One region of the Halomonas sp. Cn5-12 genome, then DNA from elsewhere that is predicted to be linked to it. Evidence: predicted binding sites of a transcription regulator. Region 1 holds the regulator's gene; each other region holds the start of a gene.
What was found. Region 1 encodes FliA, which starts transcription of late flagellar genes. Its sites were predicted from a motif close to CTAAAGTTNNNNNNNNNNCNGCCGATA; they were not measured.
Positions count from the first base shown of each region.

Region 2: a site for FliA is predicted at 1,223-1,249, ahead of fliD (flagellar filament capping protein FliD). Genes of this name have one in related genera too.
Region 3: a site for FliA is predicted at 1,808-1,834, ahead of L1249_RS08045 (flagellin N-terminal helical domain-containing protein). Genes of this name have one in related genera too.

Region 1 is NZ_JAKGAY010000002.1:46,939-54,954, reverse strand. Features, by position in the region: gene L1249_RS01615 (adenosylcobalamin-dependent ribonucleoside-diphosphate reductase) at 1-76, opposite strand, end outside; gene L1249_RS01610 (hypothetical protein) at 286-861, shown strand; gene L1249_RS01605 (OmpA/MotB family protein) at 1,005-1,676, opposite strand; gene L1249_RS01600 (motility protein A) at 1,681-2,496, opposite strand; gene L1249_RS01595 (RNA polymerase sigma factor FliA) at 2,536-3,237, opposite strand; gene L1249_RS01590 (flagellar protein FlhE) at 3,264-3,614, opposite strand; gene L1249_RS01585 (hypothetical protein) at 3,786-4,385, opposite strand; gene flhF (flagellar biosynthesis protein FlhF) at 4,382-6,571, opposite strand; gene flhA (flagellar biosynthesis protein FlhA) at 6,624-8,016, opposite strand, start outside.
Region 2 is NZ_JAKGAY010000010.1:71,449-79,464, reverse strand. Features, by position in the region: gene fliD (flagellar filament capping protein FliD) at 1-1,140, opposite strand, end outside; gene L1249_RS08020 (UDP-glucose dehydrogenase family protein) at 1,318-2,640, opposite strand; gene L1249_RS08015 (hypothetical protein) at 2,809-3,129, shown strand; gene L1249_RS08010 (YqhA family protein) at 3,431-3,994, opposite strand; gene L1249_RS08005 (exopolysaccharide biosynthesis protein) at 4,053-4,646, opposite strand; gene L1249_RS08000 (nucleoid-associated protein) at 4,829-5,842, opposite strand; gene L1249_RS07995 (ABC transporter permease) at 5,889-6,650, opposite strand; gene L1249_RS07990 (ABC transporter ATP-binding protein) at 6,647-7,582, opposite strand; gene L1249_RS07985 (peptidylprolyl isomerase) at 7,684-7,962, opposite strand.
Region 3 is NZ_JAKGAY010000010.1:81,656-89,671, forward strand. Features, by position in the region: gene L1249_RS08035 (hypothetical protein) at 1-831, shown strand, start outside; gene L1249_RS08040 (cell division protein ZipA C-terminal FtsZ-binding domain-containing protein) at 1,039-1,683, opposite strand; gene L1249_RS08045 (flagellin N-terminal helical domain-containing protein) at 1,907-3,760, shown strand; gene L1249_RS08050 (hypothetical protein) at 3,851-4,207, shown strand; gene L1249_RS08055 (hypothetical protein) at 4,214-4,411, shown strand; gene L1249_RS08060 (hypothetical protein) at 4,513-5,112, shown strand; gene L1249_RS08065 (hypothetical protein) at 5,109-5,600, opposite strand; gene L1249_RS08070 (ATP-binding protein) at 5,581-7,143, opposite strand; gene L1249_RS08075 (ATP-binding protein) at 7,306-8,016, opposite strand, start outside.

The sequences.
Region 1 (8,016 bases):
CATCCCAGATTTCCCTAGATGGAGCCTGCATAGGGACTTCACTGGATGTCTTCATCGCCTTGGCTGCGGTACTCATGTTCACGAAACTCCTTCACGATGGGTAGCGATCGCGCTAAAAAACGGGCCGATTATACGCGGCATCGTAGGGGAGTATAGCCCCGAATTTCTACTATATGGGCCGTTTTTTTGATGCCAACAACACTAGATATAGAAAAATCAGCACCTTGCCCTTTTGCTTATTCCCAACACGCTATAGGCTTAAAGTTTTCGATGACGATACGACCTATGAACTTCCTGAAAACATCAACTTTCGCCGTCACCGCCATGCTGCTTGTCACAGCTCCCCTTTCATTGGCCGCTACATTTAATGTGGAAACAGTGGCTACCCATGGGCACTGGCAATCCATGGCGCTGACCCTAGGAGAAGAGCGCCACTTTCGTGCTGTAGAGACCCACAGCTACTCCGATGCCACGCTAAGCATAAATGCTACTCAAGGAGTCTGTGATTTACCGTGGCTGGAGATGCGCGTCACCCTAGCGCAGCAGCAGGGTGAGAGCCGAGCGGTGAATCTGGTACCCACTCGGCTGCGGATTGGTGACAACCCGATTGTCGATACCATGGCGGAGTTTATTACCGAGCGGGGCGATGACGGCTTTTATGCCCATTTTTATTTGAGCGATATGGAGACGCTGATCGCTGAGATGCAGTCGGGCGAGCAGCTGTTTTTAGGATTTGACCAGGGTGAGCAGGAACCGTGGTACATGACCTTTAGTTTGGAAGGTGCTGGCGATGCCATTCAACGCATGCAGTCGCTGTGTAGCGGCGCCTCTATCACAGAGGCACCTGCTCCTCCGGGTTAAGCGCACGCTCTTCCGCAACCTCTACTCGATTACGGCCGCTGTGCTTGGCTTGATACATAGCGGCATCGGCCCGGGCCATCAGCGTTTTACAGCTGTCAGTAGCGAATGATGCTTCGACACGAAGATAGCCTCGAGATATCTCTTTACCCCTTGACCTGTTGCTTCAGCAACAGCTCAACGCGTCGGTTGGCAGCTCGCCCTTCCGCAGTAGCATTACTTTCCATGGGTTGGGTGTCGGCATAGCCGACGGCCCGCATACGTGAAATGGCAATACCTTGCCGCTCTAACTGGCGTACCACTGCGATAGCTCGTCCCACTGAGAGTTCCCAGTTAGACGGAAACCGAGCGGTCGCGATCGGCACATTATCGGTGTGGCCCTCAACGGAAATTTGACCATCAAAAGCCTGTAGCACCGGAGAGAGCCGTTCTAACACAACTTGCCCCTGGGGCGTTAGCACATCATTGCCACTGGGAAATAAAAGGCTATCGTCAATACGTAGCGTAACGCCCTCTTGCCCCTGGGAGACACTCACTCCAGGGATATCAAGCCCTGCCATTTGGGGATGTAAGCCATCGTGGCGGGGAAGTATTCCTGTGGCTAGGCTAGCCAATGGCAGTGACGTAACGGCATTCGAGGGATCCATGATACTGCTTTCACTCCCTTCGCCACCGCCGGATGGCGTAAGCGCCAACAGCAGTACAAACAGGGTAATCAGCAGCGTCAATACATCCAGGTAACTGGTCAGCCAGCTCTCGTCACTCTCCCCCACTTCGGCGGGAAGCTCCAAAGCATGCCGTGAGTCGCGGTCGAGCATGGCGCTACCCTTTTAATGCGGCACCCATATCGGGCCGAGGCTTAACGTTCGAGTCACGAATTTCGTCGTGGTAATTCGCTACGAAGGAGTTAAGCGTCTCTTCAATAAACGATGGCAGACGGCGCTTGGTAATTAGCGAAATGCCTTCCAGCACCATGTTCATAGTGATAAGGCGCTCTTCCGTACGCCGCTCTAGCTTCACGGCAATCGGTTTAAACACCAAATTGGCCAACAGGATGCCATAGAAAGTAGTCAACAGCGCCACTGCCATCCGGGGCCCAATTACTTCCAGGTCACCCGCATCCATCACTTCGAGCATGTTGACCAAGCCTACCAAAGTACCAATCATGCCAAAGGCCGGTGCATAGGTGGCCATGGTGCGGAAAATTTGGGCTTCAGCATGCTCGCGGGCTTTCAGCCGCGCAATACGCCAGCGCAGCATGTCGAAGATTTCATCCTCTTTTGTATTCGCAATGACCAGTTGAATACCGGTGCGCAAAAACGGATTACGGGTATGTTCCAGTTCTTTCTCAACCGCTCTAACATCCCCCTTAAACCAAAGGCGCGACATGGAAACCAACTCATTGATGTCATCTCGCACATAGGTGTTTTCACGGCGGAAAACTAAACCAACCAGACGCACCACACGCAGCACTTCTTTCAGCGGATAGCTGATAAACGTGGCCGCCAGCGTGCCAGTGACCACAATGGCAAGCCCCGGTAAGTTAATAAAGCTCTCGGGAGACTCTGCGGTAAAAAATAAAACGCTTACCAACAACAGCATGCTGGCAAATATACCGATCAGCGTAGATGGATTCATCAACGGCTCCTCGCCGGTTATGGTTAGTGAGTGAGAGGGTTAATTAGTCTCATGTAGGCGAGCACGCAGCCGACTCACCGCCTGGCTGTGAAGCTGTGAAACCCGTGATTCGGTGACACCGAGCACAGCGCCCACTTCTTTTAGATTCATCTCTTCTTGGTAATACAGCGCCATTAGCAGCTTCTCGCGCTCGGGCAGTGCTTCAATGGCGTCGATCAGCGTTTGCCGCTGCTGTTCATCCAATAATTGTTCAAACGGCTGTCGGTGAGTGTCGTCCCCCGCAGGCTCGCCGCCATCCGCAATGAGCTCTTCGAACGGCAATAATTTCCCGCTATTGGTATCGTTGAGCAGTTGCTGGTAATCACTTAGCGGCATCTCCAGTTCACGGGCAATCTCCCCCTCTTCCGGGGGGCGCCCCAGCTGCTGCTCTAAACGACGCACAGCATCATCTACCGCCCGTGCCGAGCGGCGTACGCTGCGGGGCAGCCAGTCACGAGTGCGCAGCTCGTCCATCATCGCGCCACGGATGCGCTGGCTTGCAAAGGTAGCAAATGTTGCTCCTTGGGCAGCATCAAAGCGCCCTAATGCCTCTAACAAGCCCACCATACCCGCCTGGATCAGATCATCCAGCTCAATACTCGCGGGCAACCTTACCTGCAGCGTTAAGGCCTGACGTCTCACCAGTGGCATGTATTGAGTTAACAGCTCACTCTGTTTGATCCTGCCTTGTGCTGTATACATCCTCGTGCCTCGCGGCTTAACAACCTTTACTGATAGTTCACGATCACTTGTAACCCCTGTACTCGCACAGGGCGTTGCCCTGGCTGCAGCGTAAACCGAAAGTACAGCGGTGCGCTCGCCAACATTCCCGATAGAGCGGTCGTGCTACCGCGCATGCCTGATAGTGCAACACAGCGTTCAGGATGACATAGCCAAGCGTTCACAGGCGTTCCCGGCGGTGATTCAAAGCGCCATTGAATTCGCGACAGCACAGCATTACGCAGTGGGACGCCCGCTGGCGGGGTTATCGCCTGGCTGCTGCTGGTACGGTCGCTCATTGCTACCATCACACTAGGCACTTGGCTGCTCCAACTGCCGGTTGCGGCCTGCGTATTCAACGCGAAAAGCCATAACCCTGCTACTAGCCCTAAACAGCCCATTTTTCTTACTGTTAACAACTTTGCAGGTTTTATCAACGCCTCAATAGCCATCTGCTTAGCGTTACTTACCCAACTCGCCAAACTCTGCATAACTCTCCCCTTGAGCGACACATGCACCCTGGCCCGCCGCTAGCGCGCCAGCAGCAGAAGCTCAATATCTAAATAACGAGCGGAAGCATTGCCCAAATTATCCAGCAACCCCCGGCGCGGCAGGTGGGGTTCATGAAGGGCTAGAAGACGCTGCGGACCACCATGCTCGCGTAATTGGCGCAACACTCGGTACATGGTGGCAAAGGCGTCAGCATCACTGTTGATCCACAACGCCCAGCGTGAGTAACGCTCGGCTAAGTCAGTCAGCGAGGCGCTGTCAGGCATGACAATATGAACATCCCAATCATGTGGGTCTCCTGCCCATTGCCTTCCAAGGGCCGACCATTGCCCCAGCCGACCTCGCACTTTGTCCACCTGCGCTGCGCCAGCATGAGGTAAGCCTACTACCACTAACGTTTTTTTCGGTCTTGGAGGCGCCACGGTGGCAGGCTCGGCAGCAGCAGCTACCGTCGGTGCCATGGCCTCCTGGGTATGCGCGGCGGCTTTCTCTTCGTTAACGGGTGCGGCAGGCACTGCCTCGTCACTTTCCACGTTATGGCCGACTTCATCAGCACCGCGCTGCTGGCGCTGTAAATCGGCCCATTTGCGCAGGCCAGCCGCCTGATCCTGGCCACTCATACCACGCCCTCACGACTGACGCTACCTAGCTGACGAATGGCATCGCGCGCCATCAGAACGTGTACTAATGCATCAAGCAGTGCCGTATCACGCCGCTTGCGCTGGGTTCCTAACAAGCGCAGCAAATCGGCTCGCAGGGCCTGAGCGTCCTCATCGTCAACGATATCTAGATGGCCAGCTACTGCAGCCGCGCCGCTGGCCATCAGCAGGCGCAGCTCGCTGCTGACATCACCCCCATCGGCCTCTTTAAGCTGCTGCCAAGCACGCTTGGTGAGCGATGCCAGTCCGTCACTCTGCAGTTGAGTGATTAAAAGCGTTAACACATCGCTGCCCAAACGTGCAGGCGTTAGCCAGTAGCGGCGCACGATTCGCTTAGTGCTTTCAGGGTCGCTTACCTCACCGACCCACGCCAATACGGGGTTACCTGATACGTCCTGCGCTTCAACATAGGCGCTGGAAAGCTGCATGCTTTGCCCGCGGAAACGGATGCCCACGCTATGGGTTAAGGTGCTTTCTTGGAACAGGGAACGCAGGGTATAGCGCTCGCCCTGGCAGTATACCCGCTGGCTCGCGGGCACCATGCTGACCCACGTCAGATGCTGAGCGTTTAGCCAAGCCAGCGCCTCAGCGTCTGGCAGGGTAGGCAGCAGATGAACCGCAACATCTCCTGCACAACGCACCAAACGTGGCTGCCAGCCCGCTAGCTGACGGTGCTGAAGGCGAGTCAGTGCCAGCCAAGCACCTTGCTCATTCAGGGCAACATCTGGCATCGACCAGTCACAACCTCGCTCGTTGCGGCGGGGCGACCAAACCACCCCTAACGCGTCACGAGTGGTGGAGGCTCCGGCTAACAGCTCATCTAGGCGCTGGTCTTGTATCACCCCCGGCAGCGCTGCGATGTCCCAGGCGGCTTCCAAGCGGTGAAAATCGACGACCCGCTGACGCAAGCGGGTTAACACCGAGGAGAGCCTGCGCCCCTGCCCTAACACATCCCGCGACCAGCGTGGCAAGCTGAGTGGGGCTGTTTCAGCACGCGCGCTACTCGAAACGTTGGCCGACAGTGCTTGATCAATCAGTGCGGGTGGTGTCGCGACCACCATATCTTCTGGCACCTGCTGGCCATAGGAGCCAAACAGCACCCTCATACCGTGGCGCATGACGATGTCTAATACCGGCGCAAGCCGCCCAGCTTCGTCTTGCTTCGTGATGATACAGTCGTCTAACTCGGCACCTGCAGCTCTCGCCGCTTGGCGGTAGCGCAATACGACTTCTTCTAGCGTTTCCGGCTGACTGGCGGCGTTGAGCAACAGCACCAGACGCACGGTGGACTTCCCACCCTGTAAATGGGCGATCTGTTCAATCACCCGCTGATCCCGCTGGCTCATCCCCACGGTATCAATAATCACCCACTGCTTACCTTGTAGCCGACCAACCAATTCATCAATCGGCTGTTCAGCGTCTAGGGCATACATGGGCGTATCCAAGAGCCGTGCATAAATGCGCAGCTGCTCATGAGCGCCGATACGGAAGCTATCGGTGGTCACTAGCGCCACTGGGCGAGTGCCGTGGCGCATCACAAAGCGTGCCGCAAGCTTCGCAGTAGTGGTCGTTTTACCCACCCCAGTGGGGCCAACCAATGCGACGATGCCCGTTTGATCAAAGAAGCTCTCTTCGTGCTGCAGCACGTTAAGCCGTGCCATTAACTGCTCACGCAGCCAGTTAAGCGGCGCGTCGTTAGTAGCCTCGAGCGCGCTCAACTCATCTGGCAATGCTTCCAGCACCTCTTCGCTCAGCTCTGTACTGAAGCCAACCCGGGCCATCAACTGCCGTAGGTGCTCGTAGGCGGTGTCTGCACCGCTTTGAGTCGTTGGCAACGGCTGGCGGCGGGCCAGTAGTTCGCGCATATCTTGCATTTCCCGAAGCAGACGCTCACTCATCGCCTCTAGGGGGTCTGGTTGCTTTGGCAGTGAAAAGACAGGCGCTGGCGCGGGGCTAGCCTTCGGCTCCTCCGCTGGCGTCGTCGGCGACGGGTCGAACTGGTCAACGGCGTCATCCGCCATGGCGAGAATTTCAACGCCGCCTTCGGTGCGACGGTTGGCGACAATAAGTGCATCATCACCTAACACTTCGCGCACTTGGCGCATTACGTCGCGGCTATTTGCTCCGACAAAACGTCTAACGCTCATGTTTCACCTGTTGCCAAAACGTAAAAGGCTATTACCGCTCGAAGTGTGGCCATTAGCGACCACCCACCAGCGTGGTAACGCGCAGGGTGCGGTCGTCGGGAATTTCCGCTTGAGACATCACCACTAAGTGGCGCATGCGGCGGCGCAGGAAGCGCGACAACACGGCCCGTAGCGAGTGCTGAACCACCAGCACAGGCGCTTCACCACTGCCTTCATGTTTCTCTAACGCTTGCTGCGCTTGATTCATCAAGGTATCCGCCAGCCCTGGCTCCATCGCACCATTGCCGTTCATTGCTTGCAACAACACTTGCTCTAACTGCGCATCCAGCCCCATCACATGCAGCGTATCTTGGCCCGCGAACCACTGCTGGGTAATGGCCCTGCCCAGCGCAATACGCACCAGAGCCGTTAGCTCGTTGGGATCTTTCTGCTGACCCGCATGCTCTGCCAAGGTGTCCAGCACGGTACGCATATCACGAATCGAGACATCCTCATCCAGTAGGTTCTGCAAAATGCGCTGCAGCACGGTGAGGGAGATGGACTTCGGCACTACTTCTTCGACCAGCGATTTTTGATCTTCGCCCAACTTGTCCAGCAGCTTTTGAACCTCCTGGCGGCCCAGCAGTTCAGGCGAGTGGCGGTGCAGCAGATGGTTAAGGTGCGTGGCGATGACCGTACTGGCATCCACGACCGTGTACCCGTATACCTGAGCATGCTCCCGTTGGTTAGCGTCAATCCATACTGCTGGCAAGCCAAAGGCAGGGTCTTGGGTCGGTGTACCCTGAAGCTCCCCCGAGACCTGACCAGGATCAATGGCTAGCCATTTACCGGCCTGCGCCTCAGCGCGGCCAATTTCCGCTCCCTTCATGGAGAGCACATAGGTATTGGGTGGTAGTTCTAAGTTATCGCGAATGTGCACCACGGGCGGCAGGAAGCCCACTTCCTGGGCAAACTTCTTGCGTACGCTTTTAATACGGTCCAGCAGTTCACCCTTCTGCCGGGAATCCACCAAGGGGATCAAGCGATGCCCCACCTCTAAACCAAGCATGTCTACCAGCTGAACATCTTCCCAGCTGGCTTCAGGGGTTTCCTGTATTTGAGGCGGTGCAGCGGAGACTTCCTCCTTCACCAAGGTCTGCTCTTTTCGACGGATCAGGTACCAGGCTAAACCACCCAGCAGCACTGTAAATAGCAGGAACACGAAGTTGGGCATACCAGGTACTAGGCCTAACAGGCCCATTACCATGGCCGCCAAGATCATTACTTGAGGGTTCACAAACAGTTGGCTGATCATCTGCTGACCAACATCCTGCTCGGTGTTGACGCGTGAAACAGTCACACCTGCCGCCGTGGAGATCACCAGCGCCGGAATCTGGGCAACCAAGCCATCACCTATCGTTAGCAGCGTATAAGTGCGGGCAGCATCGGCAAATCCCAGATCGTGC
Region 2 (8,016 bases), on a different contig from region 1:
GCCATTAGTGCCTAGCAACTGCTCGATGGTTTGGTTCACTTGGCCTGCCATGCCTTCGTTATCGGCAGCGCCTGCAAAAAAGGCGGAGAGCGCATCCTGATTATTGGCAATGGCATCATCTAGCTTGCCGCTATCAATTTCCAACGTGCCATCGCGCTGTAGTGAAATACCGATATCCGTCAGCATGGAGAACTGGCCTTCGATACCTCCACCCAGCACACTGCGTAAACGAGACTCCACCGTGCGTACCGCACTGTCGCCCAGCAGCTCCCCAGCAGCGCCCGTTTCAGCATTAAAGCTGGTGAGTTCGCCAATGGTGCCTTTTAGATCGTTGTAGGCATCGACAAAGCCGGTTATCGCTTCGCGTACTGCACGAGTATCTTGCTCTACTGCCACGGTGCTATTTCCCTCTTCCTGAAGGTTCAGTGTTACTCCTTGAATGGCTCCCTCTACTTGGTTGGTAGGGCTAGTGATGGCCACACCGTTAACATTCAATTTCGCATCTTGGCCTGCTTGCGTAAACTCTGATTTCAACTGCCCGCCAAATTCCTCCCCTAGCGTTATGCCTGAGATAGATGCGTCTTCACCGGTTTGCGTGGAATTAAGCGCTAGCCGGTAATTTTCACCATCAAAGATAATAGAGGCAGAGACACCACTATCTTCTTTCGCGTTAATGGCATCGCGTACTTCTTCAAGCGTGCTGTTGGCAGCAATGTCTACCACAACGTCAGCTTGCTCAGCGCCTGCAAAGTTGAGTGTCAGCTTGGTCGCTTCTGTGGTCAGGGCGGCAGTTGAATCCGGCACGCTTTCGGTTGCCAGGGTGCCCGATGTGGCTAACTGAGTGACGGATACGTTATAGCTACCGGGCTGCGCTTCGCCATTGGCCGTGGCAGTGAATGCTTCACCGCTAACGTTGGTCGAGAGGCTCTCATACAGTGTGCTGTCGTTGAGAGCATCCGCTGCGTCCTGAAAGGCAGAAAGGGCCGTTTTCAGCTGGCCGTAGGCGGAAATTTTGGTTTGCTGGGTTTCCAGTTGTCGCTCGATGGGTTCCAGCTTGCCGCGTTCGGCTTCTTGCAGTTGGTCTAGCAAGCCGTTGAGATCAAGCCCTGAACCGATACCCAGTGATGAAATGGAAGCCATGCGTTACGTCCCTTTTTCGCGTTGTGCGGCCGTCTTACCGATTTTGCGGCAGCCATTATTCAAGTTAGCTAATTAGTGATTTATTCGGCATTGAGACTATTAACTTTAACAAATTTATTAGCCCTGGGCTTACCCATTTATCAGAAACAACAAACCAAAGCTATAAACCTATGTTTATTAAGACTTTCTACCGACACCCACATAGCAAACACCCGCCTCACTCAACGCGCTGGGTGCGTATAAATTACGCCCATCTACTATTAGTTTATTGTTTAGCTGGCTTGCTAACCAAGTGAAGTCAACGGTGCGAAATTCTTTCCACTCTGTGCAAATAACCAGTGCATCTGCACCTTTTACTGCCTGTATGCGATCGCCTGCGAGCATCAGGTCGTCACGCTCGCCATAAAGCCTTCGGCACTCACCCATCGCTTCCGGGTCGAACGCTTGCACCTTTGCGCCTGCTGCCCACAGGGCTTCCATCAGTGCTCGGCTGGGCGCTTCGCGCATATCATCAGTGCCGGGCTTAAATGCTAGCCCCCAAATAGCAATCACTTTCCCCTCTAAGTTACCGAGGCTCTCTTGCAATTTTGTGTAAAGCGTTTGTTTTTGGCGCTGATTAACGGCTTCTACGGCTTTTAATAATTCCGGCGTGTAACCTAATTGCAAAGCGGCTTGCTCAAGGGCGTGCACATCTTTCGGGAAACAGGAGCCGCCATAACCACAACCAGGGTAAATAAAGTGATAGCCAATACGCGGGTCGCTTCCGATTCCCCGGCGTACATCTTCAATATCAACCTCTAAGCGCTCCGCTAAATTCGCCATTTCGTTCATGAAACTAATTTTGGTCGCCAACATGGCGTTGGCGGCATATTTCGTCAGCTCTGCCGCTCGCACGCTCATAAACATCAGCTTGTCGTGGTTGCGGTTATAGGGCGCGTAGCAGGCTTTCATGCGCTCTTTTACCCGCTCGCTCTCGGTGCCTACGATAATGCGAGCGCCGCGGGTGAAGTCATCAATGGCAGCGCCTTCTTTCATAAACTCAGGGTTGGAGCACACATCAAAAGGGTGTTCAACTTTACGCTGCTGTAGCACGCGGCTGATGGTGTCGCTGACACGCTCGGCCGTGCCTACCGGCACTGTCGATTTATCAACCACCAGCTTATAGCCCTGCATGTGCTGGCCGATACTTTCCGCGACGCTTAATACGTACTGCAGATCAGCGCTGCCATCTTCGTCTGACGGGGTGCCCACCGCGATAAACAGCGTGTCGCTTTCGGTTACCGCCTGCGCGGTATCTGTGGTAAATCGCAAACGCCCAGCGGCAACATTATGCGCTACCAGCTGGCTCAGGCCTGGCTCGAAAATAGGGATCTCACCACGGCTAAGCTGTGCGATGCGGTTAGCATCAATATCCATGCAGATGACCTGATGCCCCACATCCGCCAAACACGCACCTGCCACGAGCCCTACATATCCGGTACCAAAGACACTAATCTGCATAATCAACCAGCTCTAAAAGAAGTCTTGCGAGACTACCACACCTTTCTTGTAATTCAGATGACACGCAAAACTCAACCCAATACATAGACCTTGGTCTAACACTCCTACTGCTTTATAATGCACTGCAGCACACCCATTTTGCTGCGACGATTGCAGGAGCAACCTACCATGCCCGCTGAAGCATTATCCCCCGCGACCACTGCTTCCTTCCACGTACAGCGCAGCTTGCGCCACTGCCTTTCTAGCGTAGCGGAACTGCTTTATGAAAGCGGCCACGTCCTTGAAACCATCACCTTGATACAGCGTGGTTTATCGCACCAGGAGTTGATCTCTCTGAGCCATCAGCACCCCCGTTGGGCGCTTTGCCAGCAAGTGCTGGAAGAGAGTGATGCCGCCACTTTTAATGACTATGGCCGTTTTGTGTTAACAGCCATGGGCCGCGAGCTGATGTTTGATATGTTTGGCCAAGGGGCAGCGGATTGCGCCTAACGTTGGGGTGAAGCACGTATAAAAACGCCCGCTGGGGGAGCGGGCGTTTAGAAGCGCTAATATCGCATCATGCAGGTCGTGGGTTATTCATGGCAGAGATTAACGCAGGCCTAACAGCGAAAGAATAAACAGAACAACAACGATCAGGCCGATGATATAGATGATGTTACGCATAATGGCACTCCTTGCTTGTTGCGTTTTCGAGAAAGCAGATGGTTGCTCACCCTTGAGCTGACCCTTCCAGCCTAGCAGGCTTTGTTTTGTTTTGCGTAATCAGCCACCTCTATCGCGGCTTGCCTTGTTACTCTCCCTTATGCGCCAAGCTCATCAAGTAGAGCGCCGCTGCCAGCGCCAGCACGGAGAGCGCTAGGTAGATTGCATCCAGCGGCGTGGTGAAGCGGATATCCACCACCGCCCGGAAGAATTCGATAATTACCGCTAGAATCACCACCCGGGCGATTTTGTCTTTCAACTGATCCAGCGAGGCAACGTTGAAGGGGTGTGCGGGGTAGCGTACTTCCGCTTGGTCGATACGCGAGACAAACAGCCGGTATACGCCTAGCCCGAAAATCAGCAGTACGATGGCAATCAGGTAGATATCCACCGCGATAATGATATCGGGCACCAGGGTGTCGTGGATGTTATGGGTGTCATCCACCAAGTAGTAGTGCAGTACATCGCCCACCACTTTAAGGATATCCAGCGTGCCGACAATAAACAGCATCAGCGAGCCTAGTAAGCTCGGCACCACCGCTAGCATGACCAAAAAGCGCGAGTTCCACAGCGCGGTTTCAATACGCCGCTCCCATGTGGACTGCTGGTGAGGAGGTTTTGGGGGTGGCGGTGAATGGGGTGAGTTGCTCATCGTAGGCACTTAGCTCCTTCTTAATTTACGTCGAATAGCGAAAGTGCCTAGTAAAGCATTAGATCAGGTTCATCACTACTACCGTGAAGGTCACGCCGGTAAGCAAAAACCCCAACGCCAGCATCAGGCCATCTCTGGCCACCAGCCCCAATCCAAACAGCGTGAGTGCCAATCCAGCGCCATTGGCACTGAAAGGGATGAACTCCATGGGTGGCATCGCTAACGCCACCAGCAGGCAAGCGAAGGCCGTCACCCGAATACCGATGTAGCCGGTCATCCAAGCCAAGCGCACGCCCAGCAAGCTATCCACCCATTTGGCGGGCTTTTTCATGTAGTGCAGCGCTTTATCAAACTTCTGCCGTGATAAAGAACGATTAAGCAGCCATTTAGGCAGCCAGAACGTTTCCCGCCCTACCAGCAGCTGCGAAGAGGTCAGCAGCACTAACACCGCCATCAGCGTTGGCATGCCGGGGATATCACCAATAATCGGCGCCAGCGTTATCAAGCCTGCCAATAGAAGCAGCGGCCCAAACGAGCGTCTCCCTACCGCATGCACCACATCATCCACACTGACCTGCGCGTTTTCCCGCTCCATCCGTTCCATGGTGTGGATCAGTTCGGTTAAATTCGTCGCATCCTGCGTTTCTTTCATGGGCACTGCGGCGCTCCTTTGCCATTGAGCTCTGTTTAAAGTAGGTATGTTTCGCGTCGATCTGTTTAGCTCAGGCCTGTTGAACATCGCTGCTTGGTTAATCGCTTGGCCTCTATAGGTTAGCCCCTGGAGCCGTTCGCCACCCAAGCTTTACGCTGCCTGTTCAAGCCCTTTTAACCTTGTCACTCTTTCCGCTTGGCAAGCTGCTCTTTGAGCTGTTTGGGCACTTGCTTGATGATCAGCCGGTCCTGGGTTTCGTCATACTCAATGCTGGAACCCAGCAGGTGTGAATCAAAGCTGATCGAGACGCCTCCAGAGCGCCCGGTGAAGCGGCGAAACTGGCTGATAGTGCGTTTGTCCGGCGGGATTTCCGGCGAAAGGCCGTAGTCGGCGTTGCGAATATGGTCGTAAAACGCCTTGGGCTGCTTCTCATCCACTAGCTCGGAGAGCTCTTCCAGCGTCATGGGTTCGCCTCGGCGCAGCTGCTCGTTGGCGTAATCAACCAGAGTATCGGTTTTTTCCCGGCTGGCGTCGTCGTCCAGGTCCTCTTTTTCGACGTAGTCGCTAAAGGCTTTCAGCAGCGTGCGGGTTTCGGCGGGGGCATCAATGCCCTCTTCCATGCCCAGTAGCGCCGCTACGCCATCGGCGAGCTTTTTACCGCCCCGGTCTTTTAGAAACGAGACGTACTGCGTGCTTTCCGCGCCGCTCTGCCACTGGGTCAGGTTGATGCGGGCCGCCAGGGTGAGTTGGCTCGTGTTTAGCTGGGCGGCGGGCACCGCTTGGTGCGCGTCGTTAAAGCCGATACCTTCCCGCTGATGCACGAGCGCCATGAACAGCGTTTCGGTGTCGCCTTGACGCAGATGGGCGATGACCAAGAAACCGCCCACCGAGAGCTGCCCCTGCAGCGTTTGGGCCAGCCGCTCGGCCATGGCGCTGGCCAACTGAGCAAAGGTTTGCTCGTCGGCTTGATACGCCGTGAGCCACGCCACCAGCGGCCCGGCCTGCTCGCCCTGCTCGGCGAAGCGCCCCCAGCCCTTCGCTTTGGTGTTGTAGGTGTCGTTTAGCGCATTCACTAGGCTGGCCATCACCGTGTCGTCGCTGGCGGCGGCGGCCTCGGCAGGCGGGGCCGTCACACTTAAGCGCTCGCCGTCGAGGGATGGCTCAAGGCGGTAGACAGTACTTTGCAGTAGCGGCATAAACAGGCATTACCTTTGTAAAAACGTCGAAGAGGTCACTTCAGCATCAGGGCTTTAAGCGGTAGCCGGTGCGGAAAATCCAGGCAATGGTGGCAAGGCTTGCCGCCAAAAACAGCAAAATCATCGCCACGCTAGCTCCTAAGCTGACATCGCTAATGCCGTAGAAGCTCCAGCGGAAGCCGCTGACGAGGTACACCACCGGATTTGCCAGGGTCACGCTCTGCCAAAACGGAGGCAGCATATCGATGGAGTAGAAGCTGCCGCCCAAGAACGTGAGCGGGGTAATCACCAGCAGCGGCACGAGCTGCAGCTTGTCGAAGCCATCCGCCCAGATGCCGATGATAAAGCCCAGCAGGCTGAAGGTGACGGCGGTCAGCACCAGAAACGTCAGCATCCAGAACGGGTGGGCGATCTCAAGCGGCACAAAGAAGCTGGACGTGCCGAGAATGATCAGCCCCAGCAGTATCGATTTCGAGGCCGCCGCCCCTACGTAGCCCACGACAATCTCTAAATAGGAGATCGGCGCCGACAAAATCTCATAGATGCTGCCGGAAAACTTGGGAAAAAAGATGCCAAACGAGGCGTTCGAGACGCTCTGGGTCAGCAGCATCAGCATAATCAAACCAGGGACGATAAACGCGCCGTAGCTCACCCCGCCAATTTCGGTAATCCGCGAACCAATCGCCGCGCCAAACACCACAAAGTAGAGCGAGGTAGAGATCACCGGTGAGACAACGCTCTGTAGCAGCGTGCGGCGAGTGCGGGCCATTTCCGCCATGTAAATCGCACGAACGGGATAGAGGTTCATGAGCGCTCCTTCACCAGGTCCACGAAGATATCTTCCAGCGAACTCTGCCGGGTGTGTAGATCTTTAAAGCTGATGCCCGCCTGCTCTAGCTGCGTTAACAGGGTAGAGATCCCTCGCCCCTCCTCTTCCTGGCGGCCATCGTAGGTGTAGACCAGCTCATAGCCGTCGGCGGTCAAGCTGAGTTCTTCCTGCGCCAGCGCAGGCGGCAATTCTGCCAGCGGGCTGTGGAGCTGCAGGGTGAGCTGCTTGCTGCCCAGCTTTTTCATTAGCGCGGCTTTCTCTTCCACCAGCACGATCTCGCCGCGATTGATGACGCCAATGCGGTCGGCCATCTCTTCGGCTTCTTCAATGTAGTGGGTGGTGAGAATGATCGTCACCCCATCGTCGCGCAGTCCGCGTACCACGTTCCACATATCCCGACGTAGCTCGACGTCCACCCCGGCGGTCGGCTCATCTAAAAACAGAATGCGTGGCTCGTGGGAGAGCGCCTTGGCAATCAGCACCCGCCGCTTCATACCGCCGGAGAGGGTCATCAGGCGGTTGTGCCGTTTATCCCACAGCGAGAGCGACTTGAGCACTTTTTCGATATGGGCGGGGTTGGGGGACTTACCAAACAGGCCACGGCTGAAGCTCACCGTATTCCAGACCGTTTCGAACGCTTCATTGGTAAGTTCTTGCGGCACAAGGCCAATCCGCTCGCGGGCTTGGCGGTAATCGCGCACGCTGTCGAAGCCATCGACAATGACATGGCCTTCGCTGGGATTGACCAAGCCACATACCAAGCTAATGAGCGTAGTTTTACCCGCCCCGTTCGGGCCGAGCAGTGCAAAAATTTCGCCGCGCTGGATGGTTAAATCCACACGGGTGAGCGCCTGAAAGCCACCTTCGTAGGTTTTATTCAGGCCATCGATGGTAATGATGGGGTCGTTCAAGGCGTACTCCTTACATCGCGGGCCAGCGCAGTACCGGCACAGCGCGATGCCAATGGCACCGCGACATGGCTGCCGCGATGCATGACGGCCTTTAAAAGGTATTAAGTGCGGCTGGTGATTTCGAGCAAGTGATAGCCAAACTGAGTTTGAACCGGCCCGTGAACCTTGTTGAGTTCACCGCTGAAGACGACTTTGTCGAATTCCGGCACCATTTGGCCGGGGCCAAAGCTGCCCAGGTCGCCGCCCTGACGGCCGGAGGGGCAGCTGGAGTGCTGCTTGGCTACGTCCGCGAAGTCACGGCCGTTTTCGATCTCTTGTTTCAGCGCGTTGCACTGCTCTTCACTGCTTACCAAAATATGACGGGCGCTGGCACGTGCCATAACGAACTCCTTAATCAAAAAAACCCAATACGGTGGGCCAGTTTATCACGCTCG
Region 3 (8,016 bases), on a different contig from region 1:
GTTGATTGGTCAAAAGGCTACAGCTTCCTTGATAAAGAATTGCAACAGATTACGGTTGGTGCCGAAAGCGGCCGACGTTACGCCGACAAACTGATCAAAGTCTATGCCAAAGACGGTAGCGAGACCTGGGTGCTGATTCACGTTGAAGTGCAGGGTGAGCCCGAAGTTGAATTTTCCGAGCGGATGTTTACCTATCAGTATCGCTTGCGGGATCGCTACGCAATGGAAGTGGTCAGCCTTGCAGTACTGGCAGATACCCGTAAAAGCTTCCGCCCCACAACGTTTCATTACGAGCGCTGGGGGTGTGAACTGACCTTTACCTTTCCTATGGCTAAACTGATAGATTGGGAAGGCAACTGGGTTGCGCTAGAAACCAGCGACAACGTTTTTGCGCTGGTAGTGATGGCTCAGATCCAGGCTAAACGGGTGAAAAATAGCGCGACGCGTAAAGACACCAAAGTAGCCCTCATTAAGCTTTTATATGAGCGTGGCTACAACCGCGAACAAATTTTACGGCTATTTAACATTATCGATTGGATGATCCAGTTACCAAAACGCCTAGACCCTGATTTTGCGCAAGCGGTTTATGCGATACAGGAGGAAAAACACATGCCTTACGTGAACACCATTGAGCGCTTAGGTATTGAAAAAGGCCGCCAAGAAGGCCGGCAAGAAGGTCGTCAGGAAGCCGAACAGCGGGCATTAGAGGGCAAGCGCAACGCAGCGCGCAAGCTGATTGCTTTAACAGAAATGAGCGACCAGCTCATTGCCGAGATTGAAGAACTCCCCTTGGAAGAAGTAGCGAAACTCCGCGCCGAAACCAAGCACTGAATTCACTATAAGCCCTATCCTTACAAACTCCCTGGGGCACTCATAAGGCTTCCCTCACAGAGCTTCAGCTAAAAGTAGAAGCCAGCTAAAAGTGAAAGTCAGTCTAAAGTGGAAGGCCGCTTCAACGGGCGACAGATTTCGGCACCCTTCTTAATGCGCCCCATGTAATTGCAGGGCACAACAACAAAGCAACCTAACCACTTCCAGCTACTCCCCCTCTCGGTACATGGCCGCCAAACTCTCTTCCGTGATGGGTTTACGCTGAGCATCCAAAATTTTGCCACCCAGTGCCGCCACCTCATGGGTGAAGGTAATTAAGTCCTCCGGGTTGCGCGACACCTTTCGCGTGTTCAAAAAGCGGATCAAGATCGACACCCCCTGCACCGGCGTATGCTCCCCCTCTTTATGCTCTTTATGTAGCGGCGGCAGCTTACCCGGCGAGGTAGCGCTAGCCAGCATAATCGGGTAGCCCTGCAGCCCTGGCGGTAGGTGAAAGGCGCCTAGCTCCGCCTCGTAAAAAGCATTTTTCTCGGTGAGCATCTCCCCCAGCGCTTGGTTAATGGCTTGGCTGGGCGCATCAAACATCACAAACAAACACTGCTGGGTTGGCTTTTTGCTTTGCTTGCTGGTTGTTTTAGGCTGGCTTTGCTTGCTGGTTGTTTTAGGCTGGCTTTGATAGCTGGGGGTATCCGCCTGCTTTGCTGAGGAAGTAGGTAAGGGAGCAGGGGCCTGCTGAGAGGAAGGCTCGGCCTTACGTGGTGCAATCACCACCTTGTAAAACAGCACAACGCTTATTAGCCCTAGCACAACAGCGATGCCAGCCAGTAGCAAAGGTAGGTAGGTGGTTGACATGGGTATTTCCTATCGAATATGCAAGTGGAGATACAATACGCGTTCGCGCAAAAAAATACAGCGTCTCAACCGTATGGCTTAGCTGCGCGTTCACTAAAAATTACATAAATTTTTGGTATCTATCCTAAAGATTCTCTTCAGTAAGCCGTTAACTAATATGACGGCACACACAGTGGCCGAAAAGCGGGCCTTCTAGGCCAGTGTTCCAGCAAGGAGAATCACCATGTCAGTGATCAATACCAACATTACCTCCATGATTGGCCAGCAAAACCTGTCCAAATCACAAAATGCTCTGACCACCTCTATGGAGCGTTTGAGCTCTGGCCTGCGCATCAACAGTGCCAAGGATGATGCGGCTGGTCAGGCCATCGCTAACCGTATGTCTGCACAGATCACCGGTTTGGCAACCGCACAGCGTAACGCCAACGACGGTATCTCCGTTGCACAGACCGCAGAAGGCGCTCTTAACCAAGTCAACGACAACTTACAGCGTATTCGTGAGTTGGCAGTTCAGGCTGAAAACGGTACCAACTCTCAAAATGACCTCGATTCAATTCAGAACGAGATCAACCAACGCCTGAACGAGATCACGCGCATCTCTGACGAAACTAGCTTCAACGATACCAAAGTGCTGCAGTCTGACCAGGGCATGAAAATCCAGGTGGGTGCTAACGATGGTGAAGCGATTACCATCGACCTAAAAGAAATCAATGTTAAAACGCTGGGTATGGAAGGCTTCAATGTCACTGGTGCTGGAGAGATTGATAACGAAGCAGCCACTAAAGAGGATTTGACGTTAGCAGGCTTCGCAGCTGGCGTTACCAACGCAAATAACTCGGTCACCTATTCCAAGACAGAAACTACAGCTACTGACCAGATGACTTCTGCCGATCTGGTAGCGAAGTTGGATGATGGCGCTACTGTCACTGTGGGTTCAGCTTCACCTACTGCTTTTGATGATTTTGCTAGCGATGCTGATGTCGCGTTCAGCACAGAATCTCTAACCTACAATGAAGCGAATGACAATTTTACCTATGACTTGTCTACTGCTGCCAATGCTAGCTCTGTCGCCAGTGCACTGACTCCGGGGGCAGGTGAAGGTCCTACTTCAGCTACCATTACAGTTGGTGGCCAAGAGGTTGATGTAAAAATTAATGAAGATGGCTCCATCATGAACAGCAATGATGAGGCCCTTTTCATTGATGGTGATGGTAACCTGACAGCTACCACTAACGGTAACAACGCTACTTATGCCAATGCGACAGTAGATAACCTCGCAACGTTGATGGCAGGAGATAACACTGGCACTACTACGCTGACGGCTGCTGATGGCTCTACAACATTGACTGTTGGTGCCGATATCGATGCAAACCAAATCGGTAATGCCGTTATCGAAATCGCTGATTCTGGAACAACATTTACTGGCTCAAATGCTGCTGGTATTACTGTTACAGGTATTGAGGCAAGTAAAGAAAGCGTCGTCGGTATGCTTGAAGCTGATGGCGGTAATGTTGTGCTGGCAGCAGGTGTCACTGTGACAGATGATGCTGATGCAGATCAAACTGTTACTGATTTTGATGTGGCGGCTGGCGGAAATGTTACCTCAGGCGCAACAGTGGGTGCTCTGGCAGATGGCGACGCCATCAGAGTGACTGAAGCGGGCGATCTAACCGAAGCTACAGAAACCACTGAAACTACCACTTACTATGCTCAAGAAAACGGCAATGTAACTAATGAGTTTGGTGAGCGTATCTACCAAAAAGCAGATGATAGTTTCACCACTGAAGCAACTTCAGAAGCCGAGCGTTCTTCACTGGGCGATGTAGATGAAGCGCTTTCTACTGTTGACGCTCTGCGCTCCGACCTCGGTGCGATCCAGAACCGCTTGGAATCTGCTATTGAGAACCTGAGCACGACCGAGACTAACCTCTCTGCTGCACGCTCACGCATCGAAGATGCCGACTACGCTACTGAAGTAGCTAATATGACCCGTGCGCAGATTCTGCAGCAGGCCGGCACTTCCGTACTGGCACAGGCCAACCAGATTCCGCAGAACGTTCTTTCTCTGCTGGGTTAATCTGAAGCGCCTTTACGATAAAGTGCTTGCTTTTGCAACAATGTAGTACAACTAACCGGCCCCAAAAGGGCCGGTTTTTTAGGATGTGATATGAGTATATCGACGACCACCATCTCAGCCCGAGAGGTCATCAATGACCTCGTCCCCAAGCTCAATGCGGTTGAAAAGCAGATTAAACTGACAATCAGTGCCGTTGTGGAAGCCAGCAGCACAGCGCCTGAAAAAAAAGAGCGCTACGCCAAGCTGAAGGCGGAGTTCGAGTTGGAACTCACCATGATTCGTATGAACCTGGAGCATCTGCTAAAACGCTACCGTAACGAGCTGGAAGCAGCGATGCACGACCCGCGTAAAGATATGCTGCTCACCCTGGATGCGTATGAAGCCACAGCGGTTGAAAACGCCAAGCAGCTGTATGCGCGGGTACAGCGCCTGCAGCAAGGCCATTAAGTGAGTATGCAGCCCGAGGAGCATGAACAAGTAGCGCTCGCGTTACAAACGCTGATTCGTGAAACCCAGGCAACGATAGCGCGGGTAGAGCAACACGGGCTGGATGCTTCCATGCCAGAAGATTACCAGGCACTGTTGGATATTTTGGACAGCGCTATCAAGCAGCAGCGCGAGCATACAATGGGGATGCTCAACACAGAGTGACATAATGTAACAGATAGTTAGCTTGCAAATTTTCTGTCCTAGGCTAATGTTTCATGCATAAAAATAAAGCTTTGTTTGGCTAACAGCATGAGATAAAGGTAATGGACACGCAAACGCTTGTATTGGTGGTGGCGATTGGTGCGCTTTGGCTAAGTTTTACTTGTGGGTGTGTAGCACTATATCTATTTCTGGTACGTGGAAGGGCGGGTGGCGTGCCTGTTGCCCAGGGGGCAGCTGTCGTTTCCAATGGTTCACTCTCTCCCCAGTCAGCACCGGTGTTACTCAATCAACAGAGCGCCGCTTGGGAGGTGCAAGTGCTGTTTGAAGCGCCCTCACCTGCGCTGAATGATCGCTTGGGCGTAACGCTGTCATCCCTGGATGCGGTATACGAACAGCGCAGCAAAACCTTTGCCGTGACAGAGGATTCCTCGCGCACGCCGATCGTCATCGAAAATGCCGTAGGCGCTGGTCAGCTTCCCCCCTTAACCGAATCACCAGCGAGCCAACCGCCAGTCAAAGGGGTGAGCATTAAAATTGTTAAAAACAGCCGCACGCTAACGCCTAGCAAGCTCCAGCTAGCGAAGTTGGTATCGCTCTCTAAAAAGCTGGCGCGCTTAGGGGGCACGGTGGTCGATGCCGAACAGCAGCCGATTACCCCGGCAGGCTTTAATGCGGTGATTCAAGGGCGGGCGAGGGTTTAGCGCTGTAGCTCTGTTTGCAGCTTGGCAATGTCTTCTAGATCCAACCCGGTTGCCTCGGCAATCTGATCGTTATTCAGTACGCCAAGCTTCAGTAGGTTGCGCGCAGTTTTTTCGATGCCTAGCTTTGTGCCCTGTTCAATGCCTAGCTTTGTGCCTTTTTCAATGCCCGCTTGCCGTTCTTGCTGCGCCCAGTTTTCAAGATTTTCTGCCAACATGTCTTTGTCCTCCATCAAGCTTGTGAGCTGGTCTAGGTTTGCCTTGGCTCCTAGCCGCTGAAGATATCGTTTGAGCCAGCGGGTGATAATGTTATCGATCCGCTCTTTATCAGGAGAGGCTTGTATGATGGCAACAATGCGATCAACGGCTTGCTGCAGCCCTTTCCTGTCGGCAGACGCCTTTTCAATACTGAACACGCCGCTCAGCGGTGTTGGGCGTAATCCCAGCTCTTCATCGCTGGCTACACCTAACTTAAAGCGTCTCCACGTCAAACGCGACTATCTGCCGTTGAACGCTTGAAAACTCAACGCCCACCAAGTGGATCGGCTTGCCGCTGGCGCGGTGTTTGTCGGCGTAGCTTTTGGCTTTGATCTGCTCTAGCGCTTTACCTTCGGGTAGCTGCTCGACCACTTTGAATTCAAACAGGTAGATATGACCGTTAAAGTCGACGCTCATATCCACTTTGCCGTGGTGGCTGGCGTCTTCCACCGTCACATCGACACCCAGCGCTGCAAAGTGGCTGTAAAAAACGCTTGCGTAGTGGCCTTCATATTGGGCGATAGGATTGTTTCGGTACCAGTCGTGGGGTAAACCGGCATAGAGCGCTTTGAGATGGAGGCCTAAGCCCGCGAGATCGTTCGCCTGTAGCAGACGAAACAGCGTTAGCCGTTCTCGCGGTGGTTCTTGAAGGCCTAGCAGTGGCAAAAGCGCTTGGTTAAGGCTGGTTTCTACTTCGCGGTTCGGGTAACCCAGTGTGTAAAGGCGGTAGCCTGTCATGGGTTCTTCGGTGGCGTGTACCGTTAGGTAACCCGTTTGGAATAGCAGCGCTTCTGTAGCGATATGGTCAACATCAAAGCGCCCCAGTAATTCTGCCTCTGTTTGCAGCTGGCTCAACGCAGGCGTAAACACACCGCGTTGTGTCAGTATATCCACCAGGAACGTAGGGGTGGCGCTCTCAAACCAGTAAGGGCTGAAGTGACGCTCTTCGAGCAATAGCAGCACATCAAAGGGGTTATAAACACTGGGAACTTCTGGCCCACCCCAGCGGTAGCCGTTGTACCAGCGGCGAATCTCGTTACGGTCAAGGCCGGGAAGCTCGGGGGCAAACACTGTATCTACATCATGGTCGGTATAGCCACAAACGGCCGCATAGTCTGTTGAAAGCGTGATATCGCGTAGGTTATTCAACCCCGAAAACAGGCTGACTTTGCTGAACTTGGAGACGCCGGTGAGCAGCACGAAGTGCAAATGGGGGTCGGCATCTTTCAGCACGCTATAGAGGTTTTTTAGCCCCTCGCGCAGTTCACGCGCCCTATCGCCGTCTAGGATATTGTCCAGAATGGGTTTGTCATACTCATCGATTAGCACTACCACACGTTGGCCATAGTGCGAGTGGGCTTGGCGAATAAGCTGCTCAAACTCACCGGCGATATCGGTATCGTAGGTGAGCGTTAGTCCAAGCCGCTCACGTTCGGTGCGCAACTGGTCGCGGATACGTACGTCCAATTCCTGACGTGTTTGCATCACCCCGCTCCCAAAGCTTAAACGCACCACGGGGTAACGCTGCTGCCAGTCCCACTTATCGTAAATATATAGGCCTTCAAACAGTGCTTGGCGGCCTTCAAACAGGCAGCCTAACGTATCCAGCAATAGGCTTTTGCCAAACCGGCGCGGGCGAGAGAGGAAGTAGTATTTATTTTGGTTGGCCAGCTTCTCAATGAACGGTGTTTTATCGACATAGTAGTAGCCGCCTTCGCGAATATCGGAAAAGGTCTGAATCCCGATGGGCAGTTTACGGCGATGAGTAGCTGGCATGCTGTCCTCCAAGGGTGGCGCTGTGCAAACGATGGGTAGTCTAGCATGCGGAAGTGCGGGGTAGTTCGTGCTTAGCGGGCTTGCATGGTGCGATTAGCGCCATGGATACTCCTGTCTAAATACACATGTTGTACCACTCTTTTATTGCTGGCTAAACCTAACTTAAAGCGTCTCCACGTCAAACGCGACTATCTGCCGTTGAACGCTTGAAAACTCAACGCCCACCAAGTGGATCGGCTTGCCGCTGGCGCGGTGTTTGTCGGCGTAGCCTTTGGCTTTAATCTGCTCTAGCGCTTTACCTTCGGGTAGCTGTTCAACCACTTTGAATTCAAACAGGTAGATATGGCCGTTAAAGTCGACGCTCATATCGACTTTGCCATGGTGGCTAGCATCTTCCACCGTTACCTTTACACCTAGCGCAGCGAAATGGCTGTAGAACACGCTGGCATAGTGGCCTTCGTACTGGGCAATAGGATTGTTTCGGTACCAGTCGTGGGGTAAACCGGCATACAGTGCTTTGAGGTGGATGCCTAGGCCCGCGAGATCATGAGCCTGTAGCAGGCGGAACAGCGTTAGTCGTTCCCGGGGTGGTTCTTGAAGGCCTAGTAGTGGCAAAAGCGCTTGGTTAAGGCTGGTTTCTACTTCGCGGTTTGGGTAACCCAGTGTGTAAAGGCGGTAGCCTGTCATGGGTTCTTCGGTGGCGTGTACCGTTAGGTAACCCGTTTGGAATAGCAGCGCTTCCGTGGCGATATGGTCAACATCGAAGCGCCCCAGTAGCTCTGCTTCCGTCTGTAGTTGGCTGAGTGCGGGCGTAAACACGCCGCGTTGCGTCAGTACATCGACCAGAAACGTAGGAGTCGCGCTCTCAAACCA